Regions from separate parts of the Kribbella solani genome, predicted to be linked through region 2. Evidence: riboswitches for the same ligand, from Rfam matches in the RefSeq annotation. Region 2 holds a riboswitch; each other region holds the start of a gene.

Region 1 (5,070 bases), 3.2 Mb from region 2:
GCTCCTGGTCGGTACCGGACTGGCGCAGGTGGTCATCTCCGCGCTGATGGTCGCCAACACCCTGCTGCCGAATCCACAGATCTGGCTGATCTACGTCTGTGGCGCACTGAACGCGATCGCGTCGTCACTCCAGCGGCCGAGCCGTGACGCGCTGCTGCCGCGGGTGGTGAAGCACGCGGAGATCCCGGCAGCGGTCGCGCTGAGCTCCCTGACCGCCCAGATCGGCCAGCTGGCCGGGCCGGCGCTAGGTGGGGTGCTGGTCGGTTCGGTCGGCGTGACCTGGGCGTTCAGCGTCGAGCTGGTCGGCATCATCTTCGCGACCCTGCTGTACGCCCGCCTCGGCTCGTACCGGCCGAGTGAGCAGACGTCCGCGCCCAGTCTGCGGGCGATCGGTGGCGGGATCACGTACGCGTTCCGGCGCAAGGATCTGCTGGCGACGTACCTGGTGGACATGGTCGGGATGTTCTTGGCGATGCCGATCGTGCTGTTCCCGGCGTTCGCGACCGAGGTACTGAAGGAACCGAAGCTGCTTGGTCTGCTGTACAGCGCGGAGGCGGTCGGGGCGATGTGCGCCAGCCTGACCAGTGGCTGGGCGAAGCACGTCCACCATCAGGGCCGGGCGGTGGTCCTGGCGACGATGTGCTGGGGCGCGGCGGTCGGGGTCGCCGGGCTGGCCCCGAACATCTGGTTCGCGATCGCGTTCTTCGCCGTCGCCGGGGCGGCCGACATGGTGTCGGGGCTGTTCCGTGCCGTGATCTGGAACCAGACGATCCCGGACGAGATGCGCGGCCGGCTGGCGGGGATCGAGATGCTCGGCTACTCCCTCGGCCCGCTCGGCGGCCAGGCTCGCTCTGGCGTGGTCGCGGACCTGACCACAGTCCGGACCGCGATCGTCAGCGGCGGCGCGCTGTGCGTCGTGGGCGTACTAGGTACCGCGGCCTGGTTACGCGAGTTCTGGCGCTACGACGCCCGCACCGACGAACACGCCGTCCGCGAAAGACAACTCCGCGCCGCGGGCTAGGCTTCGGGGCATCATGCGTATCCGCCGGGTAGTGATCACGGGGCTGGCTGCCGGACTGTTGGCCGGCTGTGGTGGGCTCAAGCCGGAGAACGCGCCGAGTGCGCCGCCGCTGGTGTCGGTGAGTACGCCGCCGGACTCGGAAACACCGTCCCAAACGCCGTCGGCGACGCCGAGTGAGTCCGCGAAGGCCGCCGACACGTTGTGCGTACGTATGAACGCGACCCTGGTGCGATCGACCCTCGCCGTACCGGTGGCGACCGTCCAGCCGAAGACACCGCCGGCCGACTTCGGCATCCCGACGTACGACGTCTGCCAGCTGGAGCTCGGCATCGGCCCGAACCCGCCGGTGCTGAACGTGGAGACTTCGGTGCTCCCGGCAACAAAGGCGATCCTGGCGGCAACCCAGAAGGCGTACGCTGCGACCAAGGGCGAACCGGCCAAGCCGGCCGTCGTGGGCGAAGGTGGATACGGGACCAGTACGTTCGTGGTGTTCTTGCTGGGCGGCAAGCTGTACAAGATCGCCGGGCCGAAGGCGACGCCGGCGAAGTACGTCGAGATCGCGCGGGACGTCGCGCTCCAGCAGCCGGGGCAGTTGGTGCCGGAGTGGCGGATCACGCGGCCGGAATGCGATCGCGGGTCGGCCGCGGCCGAGAAGGTGATGGGCGCCGCGGCGATGATCCGGCGGGACGGGCAGACCCTGAGCGGCGACCCGGTCTGCGGCTGGGTGAACTCGGCGAGTGTGCTGTACAGCACGGTCCGGCGGACCCCGAACGCCAAGGCCTTGATGGCTCCGATCCGCACGGCGGCGACGGCCCAGTCCGTACCGCTCGGCGACGAGGGGTATGTCGACACCGCCACCGGGCGGACCACGATCCGGGTCGGTGACGACAAGCTGGTCGACCTGGTCCCGCTGCCGGCCCGCGCGATCAATCCGGATCTGATGACGCAGTTCGCGCTCGCGATGTCGCCGCTGTACACGCGCTGAGCTGCCCTGCTGAGACGTTCGTCGCGATGCCCACCGCGACCGGATCGCGGGTGTTAGGGTGGCGGCGCCGTGGTGTACGGGAAGCCGGTGCGGTACCGGCGCGGCCCTCGCCACTGTGATCGGGATGTGCATCAGTCGTACCCGCGAGGGGACCACTGGCCGCGTGCGGCTGGGAAGGTCAGACCGGTGGACGCGGTACCCGTCAGCCAGGAGACCGGCCACGGCGTTGACCCGTCCACGAGGTGCTGGAGGAGCGGTCCGCCATGGCCGTTGTACGCGTTGTTGCCGCTGTCCTGTCCCTGTCGTTGCTGGCCGGCTGTGGTCCCGCCGCCGAGGCCGGCTCGCGCGCCGACGCGATCACCGTGAAGAACTGCGGGATCGACGTCACCGTCAACGGTCCACCGAAGCGCGTGTTCGCCGCGTACCAGCCGGCCATCGAAATGGCGCACGCGCTGGGTATCTCCGATCGGCTGGTCGGCACGGCGTACCTCGATGCGCGGGTGCTGCCGGAGTACGCCGCCGCGCAGGCGAAGGCGAAGTACTTCAAGAACCTGCCGAGTCGTGAGGAACTGCTCAGTCAGAACCCGGATTTCGTGCTGTCCGGGTTCAACGACGTGTTCAGCGCGGGCGGTAGCGACTCGAGTTTCGGTAGCCGGAAGAGCCTGGCCGACCTCGGCGTACGTACCTGGATCTTCAGCCCGCTCTGCCCGACCGCGGACGGCAAGGGCGACGAGGCGATCGACCCGGCGACGGTCTCGATGGACAACGTGTACGCGGACCTGCGTGATCTCGGCCGGCTGTTCGGCGTCGAGGACCGGGCCGAGAGCGTGATCGCGGACCAGCAGCGCCGGATCGCCGCGGTCGGGAACGCGGTCAAGAACGCGCCGCGGCCGACCGTCGCGATCATCCGGCCGGCGCTCGAAGGCGGTGGTCTGACGGTTTCCGGCGGACCGGATTTCGGTACCGTGCTGATCCGGCAGGCCGGTGGCGTGAACGCGTTCGCGGACCTGACTTCGAAGCGGAACGTGAAGATCAGCGTTGAGGAGTTCATCAAGCGCGATCCGGACTACGTACTGATCAGCGGGTGTTGCGACGCAGCCATGACGGCCGCGTCGTCGCAGCCCGATGTGGACAAGCTGCTGGCCAACCCGGCGTACGCGAATCTCAAGGCGGTACGCAACCGGCACGTGATCCCGTGGCTGTTCGCGAATCACTCGGCCGGAGTGCGGGGCGCGTACACCACCGAGAACCTGGCACACATCCTGCATCCTGACCTGGTCAAGTGAAGAAAGCGGGCGGTCTCGCCCTCTGCGTCGCGGTGCTCGGGGTCGCCGTGGTGCTGTCGTTGTGCGCCGGCAACCGGTGGATCGGGATCGGTGAGGTGTACCGGGCGCTGACCGAGTTCGGCGGCAGCGACACCGATCGGGTGATCCGGTACTTGCGGCTGCCGCGCACGCTGGCCGGGGTGCTCGTCGGCATCGCGCTGGGCCTGTCGGGCGGGGTGATGCAGGGCGTCACCCGGAATCCGCTCGCCGATCCGGGCATCCTCGGCGTGAACGCGGGCGCGGCGGTGGCGGTGGTCGCGGCGATCGGGCTGTTCGGGGTGCACAGCCTGAATGGCTACGTCTGGTTCGCGATGGGCGGCGCGCTGGTGGCGACCGTGGTCGTCTACCTGGTCGGGGCGGTCGGCGGTACGACGCCGGTGAAGCTCGCGCTGGCCGGCGCGGCGATCTCCGCGTTGCTGGGCTCGATCACCTCGGCGGTGACGTTGCTCGACCTGTCCACGTTGAACGAGTATCGCTTCTGGGTGGTCGGATCGTTGTCACTCGCGGACCAGGGGATCGTCGCCCAAGCGGTCCCATTTGTTGCTGTGGGCACCTTTTTGGCGCTGATGCTGGGGCGATCGCTGAATCAGCTTGCGCTCGGCGAGGATCTGGCTCGCGCGCTCGGTACGCGGGTGATGCTGGTGCGGTCGCTGGCCGGTCTTGCGGTGGTTGTGCTGGCCGGTACGGCGACTGCTATCGCTGGTCCGATCGGGTTTCTCGGTCTGGCCGTACCGCATGTCGCGCGGACGATTGTCGGGCCGGATCAGCGGTGGATTCTGCCTTGGTCGATGGTGCTTTCTCCGGCTGTACTGCTGCTTGCCGATGTTGTTGGTCGCGTCGCGGCACGGCCGGCCGAGTTGCAGGTCGGAATTGTCACCGCGTTGGTGGGTGCGCCGTTGTTCATCGCCCTGGTCCGGCGGCGGCGAATGGCATCACTGTGAAGGTTCACAGCGTTGTGGTCTCGGGCACTGCTTGGGTGTTCATTGTGCTCGTTGGCGCGTTTGCACTGACTCGGGGCGATTACACGCTGCCGATCGAGGAAGTCCTTCGTACGCTGTCGGGGCATGGCACTTTGATCACGTACGACGTCGTGGTGAACAACCGATTGCCTCGTATTCTCACCGGCGTCGGTGTCGGGATGGCGTTCGGGATGTCGGGGGCGATCTTTCAGCGGCTGGCCCGGAATCCGTTGGTCAGCCCGGATTTGATCGGCATCAACGCGGGGGCCGCGCTGGCCGCCGTACTGATCATCACCGTGATCGGGAGTGGGTGGATTCCGCTCGGTGCGCTTGTCGGTTCATTGGTTTCGGCGTTATGCGTTTACCTGCTCGCGTACCGGAACGGGGTGTCCGGGAATCGGCTCGTTCTCGTCGGGGTCGGCGTGACGGCGATCGTCGGTTCGTTGACGGCGTACCTGCTGACGTTGGCCGATATCTACACGGCGAAAAGCGCGTCGATGTGGCTGGCCGGGAGTCTCGCGGGACGGTCGTGGACGCATGTCGTACTGATCGGAATCACCTTGTTTGCCGGGGTTCCGGCGGCGATAGTGGTCGAGCGGCAACTCCGGGTGCTGGAGCTCGGCGACGACTTGGCGCGGGCGCTCGGCGCGCGGGTCGAGACCGTGCGCGGCGTACTGATCGCGCTCGGCGTCGGGCTGGCGGCGATGGCGACGGCGACCGCGGGGCCGATCGGTTTCGTCGCGCTGGTCGCTCCGCAATTGACCCGCCGCCTGGTCGCCG
Region 2 (5,070 bases):
TCTTCAGCAGCGCGCTCCGGGCGTCCTTCGCGAACAGCGCATGCTCACTCCCGCTCAGCGCGACCGCGACCGCCATCGCCTCCCGCGGCGTGAAGTTGAGTGGCGGCAAGGTCATCGCGCGATCCACCGAGTACCCACCCGTACGCCCCGGTTTGGTTGCCAGCGGCACCCCGGCCTGCCCGAGCGCGCTGAGATCCCGCTCGATCGTCCGCACGCTCACCTCGAACCGCTCGGCCAGCTGCCGCGCCGTACGCCCCCGCGACCCCGCCGCGCGAAGCTCCTCCACGAGGGCGTACAACCGATCCATCCGATTCATGTCCGCAGGCTAGACGGCGGCACCGACAGATCAGCCGAGTGTGGCGCGCACCTCCCGGGTGGCGCTGACCAGGTTTCGCAGCGAGTCCCGGACCTCGGGCCAGTCGCGGGTCTTCAGGCCACAGTCCGGATTGATCCACAGCCGGTCGGCCGGGACCACCGCGAGCGCCGCGCGGATCAGCGCGCGGACCTCGTCCGTACTCGGCACGCGCGGCGAGTGGATGTCGTACACGCCCGGTCCGACGCCACGGCGGAAACCGATCGAGCCGAGGTCGCCGAGCACCTCCATCCGGGACCGGGCCGCCTCGATCGTGGTCACGTCGGCGTCCAGGCCGTCGATACCGGTGATGACGGCACCGAACTCGGAGTAGCAGAGATGGGTATGGACCTGGACCGCCGCCGGAGCCCCGCCGGTCGCGAGCCGGAACGCCCCAACCGACCAGTCGAGGTACGCCTTGCGATCCGCTTCCCGGAGCGGGAGCAGTTCGCGCAGAGCCGGCTCGTCGACCTGGACGACGCGGCTCCCGGCCGTGACCAGATCGGCGACCTCGTCCCGGAGCGCCAGCGCGACCTGGTCGGCCGTGGTCGCCAACGGCTGGTCGTCGCGGACGAAGGACCAGGCGAGGATCGTCACCGGCCCGGTCAGCATGCCCTTGACCGGACGATCGGTGAGCGATTGGGCGTACGACGTCCAGCCGACGGTGATCGGACCCGGCCGGGAGACGTCGCCGTGCAGGATCGGCGGCCGGACACAGCGGCTGCCGTACGACTGCACCCAGCCGAGCCTGGTCGTCGCGAAGCCGTCCAGCCGCTCGGCGAAGTACTGGACCATGTCGTTGCGTTCGGGCTCACCATGGACCAGGACGTCCAGCCCGAGCTCCTCTTGAAGCTCGATCGCGCGCCGGATCTCCGTACGCAACCGCTCGTCGTGCTCGGGCCGGGTGATCCGCCCGGCCCGCAGGTCGGTACGAATCCTGCGGACGTCGGCGGTCTGCGGAAACGATCCGATCGTCGTGGTCGCCAGTGCGGGCAGTCCTAGTGCCTGCTGCGCCGTACGACGCTCCTCGTACGGCACCCGCTGCCGGTCCTCTGGGCGTACGCCGGCCACCCGCTCGCGTACTGCCTGATCCCGGAGGAGATCGGACTCGTTGGGGAGCCGCCGCTTGACCCGCTCCAGATCGACGAGCACGCCGTAGTCCTCGTTGATCGCGCGGCCGAGCAGGACGACCTCGTCCACCTTCTGCCGCGCGAATGCCAGTCGGTCCCCGACAGCTGGGTCGAGCTCGTCCTCCACCTCCAGGTCGTACGGGACGTGCAGCAGCGAGCAGGAGGTGGAGATGCCGAGCCGGCCGACCACGGCCCGCAGGTCCGTACAGGTCGAGACCGCGTCGCCGAGCCGGGTACGCCAGACATTGCGGCCGTCGACCACCCCGGCGTACACGGTCTTGCGGCGTAGCGACGGGAGCTCGGCGATCCGCCGGACCAGGCCCGGCGCGGACACCAGGTCGACGGCGAGTGCCTCGATGGCGGTGGCAGCGAGCACGGGCAGTGCGCCGCCGGGGTCGCCGAAGTAGGTAGCGACCAGGAGATTCGGGCGGTCGGGCGCGGCCGTGAGCCGGTCATAGGCGCGAAGCAGGGCGTCGAGTTCGGCCGGCGTACGGTCCTGGGCCAGCGCGGGCTCGTCGAGCTGCACCCAGCTGGCACCGGCTTGATCGAGTACGGCGAGCAGCTCGACGTACTGGTCCAGCAGCGGCTCCAGCAAGGTCAGTACGTTCAGATCCGGCGTGGTTGCCTTCGACAACAACAAGAAGGTGAGCGGACCGATCAGTACGGGGCGCAGCTCGACGCCGAGCGCGCGCGCCTCCGCGAGCTCACCCAGCAACTTCTCCGGCTCCAGGCCGAACGTCGTGGTCCCGTCGAGTTCGGGCACCAGGTAGTGGTAGTTCGTGTCGAACCACTTGGTCAGCTCCAGCGGCGCGACATCGTCCCGGCCGCGGGCCATCGCGAAGTACGTGTCGAGTGGCGACAGGCCGAGCTGCCGGAAGCGGGCCGGTGTGAGACCGAAGAGCTGAACGTGGTCCAGCATCTGGTCGTAGTACGAGAACGTGTTGCCGGGGACCGAGTCGAGCCCTTGCAGTTGCTGCCAGGTCTCCTCCCGGAGCCGGCGGCCGGTCGCCTCAAGGGCATCCTGGTCGCCGGTGCGCCAGTACGTCTCCAGGGCGTGCTTCAGTTCGCGCCTGGGGCCGATGCGCGGGTATCCCAGGACCGTGGTGAGGGTGTTCACGTCTCTCTCCTCGCGAGCGTGCCGAGGGATCGGCGGGCCTCGCGGGTACGACGTGCCGGCCACGGCTGCCCGGGAGGACCGGTGCTGCCGCGGGGCCGGGCGGGTCCTCCCACGGGACATCCGATCCGCCGCATACCGGGTGGTACGCGGACCAACGGCAGGTCTTCGGACTCACGGGCGGACCGGTCGTATGACCGGTGAACCTACTGGCCGTCGCTTCCCGGACTTGCGTCCAGTGCTGTTGACGGCGGTCGTTCCCGTTCACCGCTGCGGGGCAGTCCCGGATTCCCACCGGGTTCCCTCTTGCCTCGCCAGGTCACGAACCGCATGACCGGGCGAACCGTCGGTACCTCAGACAATAGCGTCCCGCCGGCACCTCCCCGGCAATTGTCCAGCAGTCAGGTGCGCGGAAATCCCGGATCGGTGGCCTAAGGTGCGGTTACGTGGATCATCAGATTGTTCTGATCGCCGGGTGCGGGCTCGCGATCATGATCGCCGCGTCGGTGTTCGCGCGCCGGACCGGGGTGGCGGCGCCGTTGCTTTTGGTCGCGCTCGGGATCGGGGCCAGCTATCTGCCGAGTACGCCGGCCATCCACATCGAGCCGGAGATCATCCTCGCGGGCGTACTGCCGCCGCTGCTCTACTCGGCCGCGGTGCAGTTGCCGGTGCTCGACGTACGCCGGAACTTCGGGCTGATCTCCTGGTTGTCGGTCGTGATGGTGATCGTGTCCGCGCTGGTGATCGGCGCGCTCGTCCACGCCGTGCTCCCGGGCATCTCGTTCGCGCTGGCGGTCGCGCTCGGAGCGGTGGTGAGCCCGACGGACGCGGTGGCGGCGACCGCGATCGGGCACCGGGTCGGGTTGCCGCCGCGGCTGATGACGGTGCTCGAGGGGGAGAGCCTCGTCAACGACGCGTCGGCGCTGGTGGTGCTGCGGACCGCGCTGGCGGCGCTCGCGGTGACCACGCACTTCAGCCTCGGGCACACCGCCCTCGACTTCGCCTGGGCGGTCGTCGGCGCGATCCTGATCGGCGGCGCCGTCGGCCTGCTGACCGCGTTGCTCCGGCAGCGGCTCGACGACCCGGTGCTGAACACGACGATCTCGTTCGCCGTACCGTTCCTCGCGTACTTCCCGGCCGAGGGCGTGCACGCTTCCGGCGTACTCGCGGTGGTGATCGCCGGTTTGCTGACCGGCGCGCTGGGCAGCCGGCGATTCACCGCGCGGGACCGGCAGACGCAGGCGACCACCTGGACGACGATCAGCTTCATCCTGGAAAGCGGCGTCTTCCTCGCGATGGGCTACCAGCTGCCGGAGCTGGTCGATGACGCCCGCGCCGAGACGACCTTCGGCGAAATCACCCTGCTCGTACTGCTGGTGGTCGTGCTGCTGATCGTGCTGCGCTTCCTCGGACTGGCCTGGCCCGCCGTGCAGAGCCGGTTCGGGTCGAGCGACCGCAACGACCAGCTCCGGGCCAGGCTGAGCGAGATGGGCGAACGCCTCGACGCGATGGAACCGTCGGGGGAGCGCGAGGAGAACCGGCTCGCCTGGGCCCGCAAACGGCTCGCCCGCAGCCACGCCGACATCGACTTCGAGGAACGTGAGCCGATCACCGGCCGTGGGCTGATCGTGCTCGGCTGGGCCGGTATGCGCGGCGTCGTCACGGTCGCCGCGGTGCAGACCATCCCGGCCGGGACACCACATCGCGCCACCGTCGTACTGGCCGCCTTCATCGTCGCGCTGATCACGCTGGTGCTGTTCGGTTTGACGCTGCCGGCCGTGATCGCGCGGATGCGGTTCCGCGCGGAGAGCGCCGAGGACAAGCGTGACTCCGTGCAGGCGCTGATGCGGCAGATCGGCGAGGCGGCGATCGACGCGCTCGGTCCGCTGGATGAACAGACCGTCGATGGCGAACCACTCGACCCGGCGGCGGTGAGCGCGCTGAAGGAACGGATCGTGCCGCGGCTGATGTCCGGGAGCCGGCAGTTCCGCGACACCAAACCGGACATCCGCGAGCAAATGGCGGTACTTCAACGCCGGTACCTGGATGCGATGCGCGAAGCATTGCAGTCCGAACGCGGCATCGGCGCGTACAGCACCGCGACGTACCGCCAGGTCGAGTCCTTCCTGGACACGATGGAGCGCGGCTTCAGCACGACGTAGTAGGGCATCGCTTCACGGATCCAGAGCTCGGGCGGGCGTATGGTCCGATCATGGATACACCTCGTGTGCTGGTGATCGGACTCGATCCGTACCGGGTGCCCGGGCCGTGGGACCCGGAACCGGTGGCCACCGGACTTCAGGCCGGGATGGACCAGTTCGTGGCGCACGACGTGTGCGTACAGACCTGTCTGGTCGGGCTGGACGGGAGCGACGACATCGAGACCGTGGTCAGCGAGGCGCTGGCGTCGCGGGCGTGGGAGTGCGTGGTGATCGGGGGCGGGATCCGGGGTTCGCTGGACCTGTTCGAGACGG
Region 3 (5,070 bases), 520 kb from region 2:
GCCCGCGCCATCGGCGGGACGAGATGATCCACGACGGTCGCGTGCGCGCGGCGCTTCGCCTGCGTACCTTCGCCGGGATCGTTGACGATGAACGGGTACACCATCGGCAGGTTGCCGAGCACCGCGTCCGGCGCGCAGCCGGCCGCCAGCCCGATGCCCTTGCCCGGCAGCCACTCCAGCGTGCCGTGCTTCCCGAGGTGTACGACGGCCTGCGCGCCGAAACCGCCGTCCGTCGGCGATGCCTCCAGCCAGCGGTACGCGGCGAGGTAATGGTGTGACGGCGCCATGTCCGGGTCGTGGTAGATCGCCACCGGGTTCTCGCCGAAACCACGCGGCGGCTGGATCATCAGGACGACGTTCCCGAACCGCAGCGCGGCAAGTGCGATCGCGGGTTCGTCGCCGGAGGTGTCGACGTACAGCTCGCCGGGCGCCTCGCCCCACGCGTCGGTCATTGCCGTACGCAACGAATCGGGCACGCGGCCGAACCAGGTCGCGTACGTGGACAGCGGGATCTTCGCGACCGCATCGGCCAACTGCTCGTCGGTCAGCCAGTCGACGTCGTGCCCGCCCGCGGCGATCAGCCGGTGGATCAGCCCGTCGGCGCCGTCCGCGCCCTGCAGCTCGCTCAGGTCGAGTCCGCCGAGGTCGTACCCGGCTGCTTCCAACTGTCCGAGCAGGACGACCGCGGACGCCGGGGTGTCCAGGCCGACCGCGTTCCCGATCCGCGCGTGCTTCGTCGGGTACGACGACAGGACCAGCGCGATCCGCTTCTCGGCGGCAGGGATGTGCCGCAACCGCGCGTGCGCGACCGCGATCCCGGCCAGCCGCGTACAGCGCTCGAGGTCCGGCGCGTACCGGGCCAGGCCGTCCTGGTCGTACGCCTTGAACGAGAACGGGATCGTGATCAGCCGGCCGTCGAACTCCGGGATCGCGACCTGAGTGGCCGCGTCCAGCGGGCTCACCGCCGCGTCGCTGTCCACCCATTGCTCGCGGGTCGAGGTCAGCGCGAGTCCCTGGATCAGCGGGATGTCGAGCGCGGCGAGCGCGCCCGCGTCCCAGGCGTCATCCGCGCCACCCGCGCTGGCGTCGGCGGCGACCGATCCGCCGGCCGCGAGCAACGTCGTGACCAGGACATCGCATTTCCTGAGCAGGTCGAACAGGCCGGTGTTGTCGGCGCTGGTCGGGTCGAGCCCGCGGAGCGTTCCGCAGTACACCGGCAGTGGTTGCGCGCCTGCCTCCTCGACCGCCGCGGCGAGGGCGTCGACGAAGGCGGTGTTGCCGGAGATCTCGTGGGCGCGGTAGTACACGATGCCGACGACTGGGCGGTCGTCCGGTGTGTACGTGCCGCGGACGCCGTACGCCGGGAGTGCGTGCGGCGGGTCGAATGCGTCGCCGGTGAGCAGGAGGGTGTCGCGCAGGAAGCCGGCCAGGTTTCGGAGGTTGTCCGCGCCGCCCTCCCTCAGGTAGGCGAGTGCCTCGGTGACCGCACCGGCCGGGACTGTCGACAGCGACATCAGCTCGGCGTCGGGCGCCGCCTCACCGCTGACGACGACGGCAGGTTTCCCGGCTGCGAGTACCGCGTCCAGCCCGTCTTCCCAGGCGCGTCGACCGCCGAGCAGCCGTACCACGACCACCGCGGCGTCGGCGAGGAGTGCGTCCAGTGCGCCCAGTTCCAGGCGGGACGGGTTGGCGACCTTCCACCCGGCATCAGCCTGAGCGGCCGCGAGCAGATCGGTGTCAGCAGTCGAGAGCAGCAACAGCTCCGCGGCGACAGGCATGAGCGACCGTTCCTTTCCGGGGTGTCCACGCCCCGATTCCAGGTACGACGGCGGCAGTTCCTGACTCACTCCAACACGGAGCTCACAGTGGCGGGACCGCCCCGGACTCACACCGGGTTCCTGCTGATGCCATCGCTTACACCCCGGACTCTACCGGCTCTTCCACGACACCTCGCACTCCCCGACGGTTCGGGAAGGAAGAGCGAGGAGGAGAGGGGGTCTAGCGGTGCATTGTGTAGTGGGCTGCTAGGAGGTCGGTGGCCCAGTCGTTGCGTATGTCTCGCCAGACTGAGTGGATGTGGTTGGCGTTGTCCTGGGTGTTGTCGTATTCGGCCAGGAAGGTGGGGCCGGCGATCGAGTAGTAGTGGCGGTGGCCGGGGCCGGGGGTGGTTTGGCCGGCCCAGGCGAACGTCAGCTGTTCGATGCCGTGGTCGGTGATGTCGTGCCAGGTCTGCAGGCCGATCGGTCCGGCGGCGCGGCCGACGTACTGGCCGATCAGCAGGCTGAAGAGCTGGCGCTGGTCGGCGGACATGTCGCCGTACGACAGACCGCGGTGCAGCAGGGACGGATCGGCCACCGGATCGTGGCGGGTGAGGATGTCATCCGGTGCGTCGGGTGAAACCACAGCGAGCTCCAGCTGACCCGGCTCCAACGAATGCAGTAACTGGAAGCCGAGGTCCTGTTCACCAGCCAGGAACCGCCGCCCAGCCTTCGGACCGGTACGCACCTCCGCCGGGTTCGACCCGAAGAACTGCGGTGTGAATGCGACCGCACCTTCCACCACGGTGACATGCAGTGCCAGGTGGTGACCGTTCAACCGCCACGCCCACGGCTCAGTACCGTTCGGGTCGCCCAGCACGCGCAGGAAGTACCGATCGCCGACGATCGACCCCTCCCACTCCCCCGACTCCGGAAGCTCAGGCAGACCGCGTACGACCACCTCCGCGTCCAGTACGGCCCACACGTCCGCCGCACCTCGTGCACTGCAATCGGTCGCGACCAACCGCTCCACCAGCTGCTGCTGCACCGGTGTCAGCTCCGTCAGCGCCAGACCGGGAACCGAACCCGGTAGGTACGTCCACTGCTGATGGTCCGGCGTGTCGAACGGCGCACGGATCTTCTCCGTCTGCGCCGGGGTCAGACTCGCCAGCAGCTCGAGCACCGTGTCCCGCGTCTGCGCTACAACCATGCTGATCGCTCCCGCTCCGTTGGCTCGTAGGGTGTCCACTGCTCGAACGGCCGGTCCAGCTTGTACCGGAAATCGGGTTGCCGCAGCAGCACGCGTGTTTCCGCGTTGTCCGGGTTCCGCAGCGACTCGAAGAACCGGACCGACCAGTGGAACCAGCGCGTACAGAACAGCCGCATGGTCAGCCCGTGTGACACCAGCAGCACGTTCCGCGGCGCGTCCGGGCTGTCGAAGTCGCGGTGCATCGTCTCCAGGAACGTCGACACCCGGTCGTACACGTCCGCGCCGGATTCACCATGCGTGAACCGGTAGAAGAAGTGCCCGAACTCGTCGCGCAGCTGCCGTTGCCGCTCGATGTCAGCGGTGTCCTGGAAGTTCGCCCAGTCCTGCTCGCGCAGCCTGGGTTCCTCGCGCGCCAGCCCGATCAGGTCGTTCAGTCCGAGCGACTCGAGTGTCTGCAGTGCCCGGAGGTACGGCGACACGTACACGCGGACCGGCTCGTTCTCGAACAGCTCACGCAACTGCTTGCCGGTCCGCGCCGCCTGCTCGTGGCCGTGTGCGGTGAGCGGGATCGCGTGGTCGGGCACCCGCTCGAACACCGACTTGTCCAGGTTCGCCTCTGACTCACCGTGCCGCAACAGCACGATCCGCAGCGGCCGTCGGCTCAACCCCATCCCCGCCCCCTTCCATTGCATACGCCAACCACAGCCGCGAGTACAGCAGCCGCCACACCGACCCGGCGGGCCAGCGTGGCGGTTCGGCGTACGTCCGCGACCGTCGGCGTCGGTCCGTCACCGAGCGTGCCGCGATTCTCCGCGTACGTCCCGTAGCTGTTCGTGCCACCGAGGGTCAGGCCGAGCGCACCCGCGTACGCCGCCTCGACCGGGCCGGCGTTCGGGCTCGGGTGCTTGCCCGCGTCGCGCCGCCACACCCGTACGCTCTCCCGCGCCTGACCGGCCGCGACACCGGTCAACGCCGCGCATACCCGAGCCGGTACGAGATTCACCACATCATCCAGCCGCGCCGACGCCCAGCCGAAGTTCACGTACTTGGGCGACCGGTAGCCGACCATCGCGTCCAGCGTGTTCACCGCGCGGTACGCCAGCAACCCGGGTACGCCGAGCGCGCCGCCCCACAACAGCGGCGCTACACACGCATCGGACGTGTTCTCCGCGACCGACTCCACCGTCGCCCGCGCTAGCTCGTCCGCCTCCAGCGCACTGGCGTCCCGCGCACACAGGTGACTCAGCCGATCCCGCGCCGCCGGAATGTCCTTCTCCTCCAGCAGCCCGGCCATAGCCTCCGCCTCACGCTCAAGACTCCGGGCGCCCAGCACCGTCCAGGTCGCCGCAGCCGTGACGGCCGTGTGCAGTACCGGGTGTCTCCGCGTGGCCCGCTCGGCCAACAGACCAGCCGCGGCCGTAGCACCGACAAGGAGCGTCGTGTACGCGGCACCGCTCGCGCGCGAGTCGGCGTACAACGGCCGCTCCAACCGCGCCGCCGCCTGGCCGAAGCCCGCCACCGGATGGAACCGCTGTGGATCGCCGAGCACGCGGTCGGCGGCGAAGCCGAACGCGAGGCCGAGCGCGCGGGACACGCCAGGACCGGCCCAGGTACGGCGCGACGGGCCGCGTCGCCGGCGGGGATTCGTCAGGCGCACCCTCAGCAGTCTGCCAGGTGGCTCTCTGTGATTGGACCAGCCTGTGATTGGGTAACCGGCATGGGAATCGCGGAGCTGCTGAAGCAGGTCGACGGGAGCGGGGAATTCGGCGTCTGGCTGGGCCGCCTGGACGGCACGCCGGTGTTCGAGTACGAGGCGGAGCGGCCGCACTACTCGGCGAGCACGATGAAGCTGCCGGTGGCGATGGCGATGATGCGCAAGGTCGAAGCCGGTGAACTGGCGCTGGAGCAGCCGGTGACCGTACACAACGACTTCGCGTCCGCGGGCAGCGGCCGGTTCGGAGTGAACCCGGACGAGGACGAGGCGCCCGCGACCTGGGACGCGATGGGCACGCCCGTACCGCTGACCTGGCTGGCCACCGAGATGATCACCCGGTCCAGCAACCTCGCCACCGACCTCGTACTCGAGCAGGTCGGCGTTCCCGC
Region 4 (5,070 bases), 520 kb from region 2:
GTCCGTACGGTCGCCGCGCTGGATGAACTTGCCGAGGACAACTATCTGCGCGCGCACGTCGACGCCGACGTTGCCGAGGGCAATGGTATACGTTCGGCGACGGCCCGGGTGTTCGGATCGAAACCCGGCTCGTACGGCGCCGGGCTGTTGCCGTTGGTGGACGCGCGAAACTGGCGCACCGACGCGGAACTCGCCGAGGTGTACGCGGTGTGGGGCGGCTACGCGTACGGCAAGGGCCTCGACGGCGCGGAAGCACGTGGCTCGATGGAACGCGCGTATGCCCGGATCCAGGTCGCGGCGAAGAACGCCGACACCCGCGAGCACGACATCATGGACTCCGACGACTACTTCCAGTACCACGGCGGCATGATCGCGATGGTGCGGCACCTGACCGGCGCCAACCCGAAGGCGTACGTCGGCGACTCGGCCGTACCCGCGCAGGTGAAGACGCGGACGCTGGACGAGGAGGCGAAGCGGGTCTTCCGGGCCCGGGTGGTGAACCCGCGCTGGATGGCGGCGATGCGGCGGCACGGGTACAAGGGTGCGTTCGAGATGGCCGCGACCGTCGACTACCTGTTCGGGTACGACGCGACCGCGGGCGTGGTCGACGACTGGATGTACGAGACGCTGACCACCGAGTACGTCGCGAACCCGGAGATGGCCGAATTCTTCCGGAAGTCGAACCCGTGGGCCCGGCACGGGATCGCCGAACGGCTGCTCGAGGCGGCCCAGCGCGGTCTGTGGGCGGAGCCGTCCGACGAGGCGCTGGAGACGCTGCGCGGCGCCGTCCTTGAGACGGAGGGTGACATCGAAGACCGGGGCTGATTGGGTGGAGCCATGCCGCCAGAGCAGCTCCGGGTCCTGATCACCAACGACGACGGTTACCTCGCGCCGGGAATCCGGGCGCTCGCGCCGGTGATCGCCGGGCTCGGGTACGAGGTGCTGGTGGTCGCGCCGCTGAACGACGAGAGCGGGGTCGGATCTGCCCGCGCCGGCATGCTCGACCGGCCGATCCGGAGCGAGTCCGACCAGGAGAACGGTGTTACGTACACCGGGATCGACGGGACGCCGGCGCTCGCGGTGACCTTGGCCACGGTCGGTGCGTTCGGGCGGACGCCGGATCTGGTGCTGTCCGGGATCAACCGGGGCGCCAACATCGGCGTGCCGATCTTCCACTCCGGAACCGTCGCGGCCGCGCTCACCGCCGCCGGTCAGAACACGTCGGCGGTCGCGGTCAGCATCGACTCCGAGGACCCGGACCACTGGGTGACCGCGGCGACCGTCGCCGGCGAGGCGCTCGGCTGGATCGCGCCCGAACCTGTCGGCACCGTCCTGACGATCAACGTCCCCGACCGCCCGCTGAATCAGCTCGCCGGCGTCCGGCACGCGACCCTGGCCCCGATCAACCGATCCCGCGTCATCGGCACGACCGCTCCCACCGGCGACCCGATGATCGAACTGGAACCCGCCCGCCCAAATCCGCTCCCCGGCACCGACGAGGCCCTCCTGAACGCCGGCTTCGTCACCGTCACCCCGATCCTCGGCATCCGCGAAATCCAAGACGACACCGCCGCAACCACCCTCGACAAACACCTAACCCGCTAACCCGCACCCAACACCACCACCTGGCAGCCCTCACCCGGTTACGCCTGACTGCTGATCGGTACCGGCGGGCGGGTAGTGGTTGGTGGTGGGCTGGGCGGTTGCGCCCGCGCGTGGGTGGAACGGGTCGGTTCGGGCGACCAGTACCCGTTGTTCGGTCCACCACCTCCTGTTGGTTGCCGGGCGGTGTGCCATGATCGGGGCGACGGTTGTGGAGGAACACCGGTGACCAGCTTGCTGGGAGTCCGGGGCGGTCCCGCCACTGTGACCGGAGCCTTCGGGGTCCGGAAGCCAGGACATCTACGGCCGTCCGCCGGTACGCCGGCGTACCAGTGCCGTAGCGGGCGTGGACACCCGCTCGACGAAAGGGACTTCCGCCGATGCGGGCTGCTCGATCTGATGCCGGGTTTCCGTTCACCGCGATCGTCGGGATGGACGATCTTCAGCTGGCGCTGATCCTGGCGGCGGTGTCGCCGGCGATCGGCGGGGTGCTGATCCGGGGCGAGAAGGGCACGGCGAAGTCGACCGCCGTCCGCGCCCTGACCGAGATCCTCCCGCCCGTGGACGTGATCCCGAACTGCCGCTTCTCCTGCGACCCGGACCACCCCGACCCAACCTGCCCAGACACCCCGCACGGCATTGCCGCTGACGCTCCGCACCGCACCTCCGCCGACACCCCGCACGGTGCTGCCGCCAACGCCCCACACGGCACCGACGCCTCGCGTGATGGCTCGGTTGGTGGTGGGATACGGCGGGCGGCTCGGTTGGTGGAGTTGCCGGTGGGGGCGACCGAGGACCGGGTGCTCGGTTCGCTGCATCTGGAGAAGGCGCTGGCCGAGGGCGTCACCGCGTACGAGCCGGGGTTGCTGGCGGCGGCGCATCGTGGGCTGTTGTACGTGGACGAAGTGAACCTCCTGCACGATCACCTGGTCGACGTACTCCTGGATGCCGCCGCGATGGGCCGGGCAACGGTTGAGCGCGATGGTGTTTCGGTGACGCACCCGGCGCGGTTCGTACTCGTCGGGACGATGAACCCGGAAGAAGGCGAGCTTCGGCCGCAGCTGCTCGACCGGTTCGGTCTGACGGTTGATGTCGTCGCCAGCCGGGATCCGGCCGTGCGGGTCGAGGTCATGCGCGCGCGGCTCACGTACGAGGCAGGTCCGGCCGACTTTGCCGAGCGGTACGACGGCGCGCAACGTGAGTTGGCCGAGCGGATCGTGAAGGCGCAGGGGTTGTTGCCGGACGTGATCCTGACCGACGCGGCGTTGCGGCAGATCGCGGAGATCTGCGCGTCGTTCGACGTTGATGGGATGCGCGCCGATCTGGTCACCGCGCGGACGGCGGTCGCGCACGCGGCTTGGTGCGGTCGTACGGTCGTGGAAGTCGAGGACGTACGCGCGGCCGCGAAGCTCGCGCTGCCACATCGGCGCAGGCGAAACCCCTTCGACGCACCCGGCCTGGACGACCAGCAACTCGAAGACGCCATCAACAACACCACCCCAGAAGAAGACCCGGATGACGACGGGCCCGATGATCCGAGTGGCGGGCCGGGCGGGGGCGTCGACCCTTCAACTTCAGCTGATGGTGATGAGCAAGTACCTGGTGAGGCGACTGCTGGTCCTGCTCCGAGCGGCGACGTCGCGGGTAGTGGCGAGCCGTACAAGGCGCGGCTGTTGAGTGTGCGGGCTGCTGGGGTGGGTGTGGCTGGGCGGAGGTCACGGGCGCTGACCGAGGTGGGGCGCGTGGTGGGGGACCGGGCTCGGGTCGGGCGGGAAGCCGGGCGGCCGCATTTGCTTGGGACGATTCGGAGCGCGGCGCCGCATCAGCATGCGCGTGGGCGGAGCGGTCCGGGGCTGACGGTACGGGCGGCGGACGTGCGGCTCGCCGTACGCGAAGGCCGCGAAGGGAACCTCGTCCTGTTCTGCGTCGACGCATCCGGATCGATGGGTACGAAGAAGCGGATGAGTGAGGTCAAGACCGCGATCGTTTCGCTGCTGCTGGACGCGTACCAGCGCCGCGACACCGTCGGGCTGGTCACCTTCGCGGGCGCCGGCGCGACGGTCGCGCTCCCGCCGACGGGCAGCGTGGAAACCGCGGTGCGACGGCTCGAATCATTGCCGACCGGTGGGCGTACGCCGCTCGCGGAAGGTTTGTTGCAGACGGCCGAGCTGCTTCGGGTCGCCGCGATCCGCGATCCGCGCCGGCGACCGTTGCTGGTACTCGTCACCGACGGTCGCGCGACGTACGGCGAGAACGCGTTCGCCCGCGCCCGGGAGGCGGCCGGGTGGTTGGGACAGCGGGGGATCGCGACGGTGGTGGTCGATTGCGAACCGCGTCGCGGCGTACGGCTCGGGCTGGCCGCGGAGCTCGCGGGCGATCTCGGCGCGGAGTACCTCGATCTCGGGGATGTTGCCGCCGGCAACCTTGTCCGTACGGTCAGCGAACGGAAGGCGGCCTGATGCCGAAAGGGCAGCCGGTCGCCGTACCGGATGACGGCCTGACCACGCGGCAGCGGCGGAACCGGCCGTTGCTGATGGTGCACACCGGGGAGATGAAGGGGAAGTCGACCGCCGCGTTCGGAATGGCGTTGCGCGGGTGGAACCAGGGCTGGCGGATCGGGGTCTTCCAGTTCGTGAAGAGCGCGAAGTGGAAGGTCGGCGAGGAGAACGCGTTCAAGGCGCTCGGGCGGCTGCACGACGAGACCGGCGAGGGCGGACCGGTCGAGTGGCACAAGATGGGTGAAGGGTGGAGCTGGTCGCGCAAGCCTGGTACGGATGCCGATCACGCGGCCGACGCGTTGGAGGGGTGGCGGGAGATCCAGCGCCGGATCGCGGCCGAGGCGCACGATCTTTACGTGCTGGACGAGTTCACGTACCCGATGAAGTGGGGCTGGGTGGACGTGGACGAGGTGGTCGAGACGCTCAGCGATCGGCCGGGGCACCAGTACGTGGTGATCACTGGGCGGGACGCGCATCCCAAGTTGGTTGAGGCGGCCGATCTGGCCACTGAGATGACCAAGCTCAAACACCCGATGGACACCGGCCAGAAAGGCCAGAAAGGCATCGAGTGGTGACCGCGCCGGGTGATACGGCGAGCAGTCGGCCGGGTGGTGCGGCGAGCGGTCGGCTGGGTGGTGCGGCGAGCGGTCGGCCGGGTGGTGCGGCGAGCGGTCGGCCGGGTGTTGGGGCATGCCTGAGTGCTGGGGTGTGCAAGTGGCCGGGTGATGGGCCGGGTGTCGGGGTGGGCAGTGGCCGGGTGTTGGGGCGGGCTCGAGTGCCGGGGTGGGTGATGGGCTGGTGGGTCGGTTGATTCCGCGGGTGGTGGTGGCGGCGCCGGCTTCGGGGGCGGGGAAGACGACCGTCGCGGTCGGGTTGATGGCGGCGTTGCGGCGGGCCGGGCACACGGTGGCCGGGTTCAAGGTCGGGCCGGACTACATCGACCCTGGGTTCCACGCGGTCGCGACCGGGC

Evidence for each region. Region 2 has a riboswitch for cobalamin ahead of metE (5-methyltetrahydropteroyltriglutamate--homocysteine S-methyltransferase). Riboswitches for the same ligand answer to the same signal wherever they lie in the genome.
Region 1: it holds a riboswitch for cobalamin, as region 2 does, so the genes downstream of both, HDA44_RS23105 (ABC transporter substrate-binding protein) here and metE (5-methyltetrahydropteroyltriglutamate--homocysteine S-methyltransferase) in region 2, are expected to answer to the same signal.
Region 3: it holds a riboswitch for cobalamin, as region 2 does, so the genes downstream of both, cobN (cobaltochelatase subunit CobN) here and metE (5-methyltetrahydropteroyltriglutamate--homocysteine S-methyltransferase) in region 2, are expected to answer to the same signal.
Region 4: it holds a riboswitch for cobalamin, as region 2 does, so the genes downstream of both, HDA44_RS38850 (magnesium chelatase subunit D family protein) here and metE (5-methyltetrahydropteroyltriglutamate--homocysteine S-methyltransferase) in region 2, are expected to answer to the same signal.

Annotation. Positions count from the first base shown of each region.
Region 1 covers NZ_JACHNF010000001.1:5,068,517-5,073,586, reverse strand. Annotated here, with positions in the region: gene HDA44_RS23115 (MFS transporter) at 1-1,021, shown strand, start outside; gene HDA44_RS23110 (hypothetical protein) at 1,035-2,006, shown strand; cobalamin riboswitch at 2,060-2,243, shown strand; gene HDA44_RS23105 (ABC transporter substrate-binding protein) at 2,270-3,292, shown strand; gene HDA44_RS23100 (FecCD family ABC transporter permease) at 3,289-4,272, shown strand; gene HDA44_RS23095 (FecCD family ABC transporter permease) at 4,308-5,070, shown strand, end outside.
Region 2 covers NZ_JACHNF010000001.1:1,867,200-1,872,269, reverse strand. Annotated here, with positions in the region: gene HDA44_RS08275 (helix-turn-helix transcriptional regulator) at 1-316, opposite strand, end outside; gene metE (5-methyltetrahydropteroyltriglutamate--homocysteine S-methyltransferase) at 347-2,599, opposite strand; cobalamin riboswitch at 2,739-2,959, opposite strand; gene HDA44_RS08265 (cation:proton antiporter domain-containing protein) at 3,043-4,758, shown strand; gene HDA44_RS08260 (hypothetical protein) at 4,809-5,070, shown strand, end outside.
Region 3 covers NZ_JACHNF010000001.1:2,388,727-2,393,796, forward strand. Annotated here, with positions in the region: gene cobN (cobaltochelatase subunit CobN) at 1-1,778, opposite strand, end outside; cobalamin riboswitch at 1,811-1,951, opposite strand; gene HDA44_RS10745 (DUF3500 domain-containing protein) at 1,999-2,967, opposite strand; gene HDA44_RS10750 (phosphoglycerate mutase family protein) at 2,958-3,638, opposite strand; gene HDA44_RS10755 (cobalamin biosynthesis protein) at 3,629-4,624, opposite strand; gene HDA44_RS10760 (serine hydrolase) at 4,685-5,070, shown strand, end outside.
Region 4 covers NZ_JACHNF010000001.1:2,382,543-2,387,612, reverse strand. Annotated here, with positions in the region: gene cobN (cobaltochelatase subunit CobN) at 1-825, shown strand, start outside; gene surE (5'/3'-nucleotidase SurE) at 838-1,605, shown strand; cobalamin riboswitch at 1,795-1,924, shown strand; gene HDA44_RS38850 (magnesium chelatase subunit D family protein) at 1,983-4,061, shown strand; gene cobO (cob(I)yrinic acid a,c-diamide adenosyltransferase) at 4,061-4,675, shown strand; gene HDA44_RS10720 (cobyrinic acid a,c-diamide synthase CobB) at 4,899-5,070, shown strand, end outside.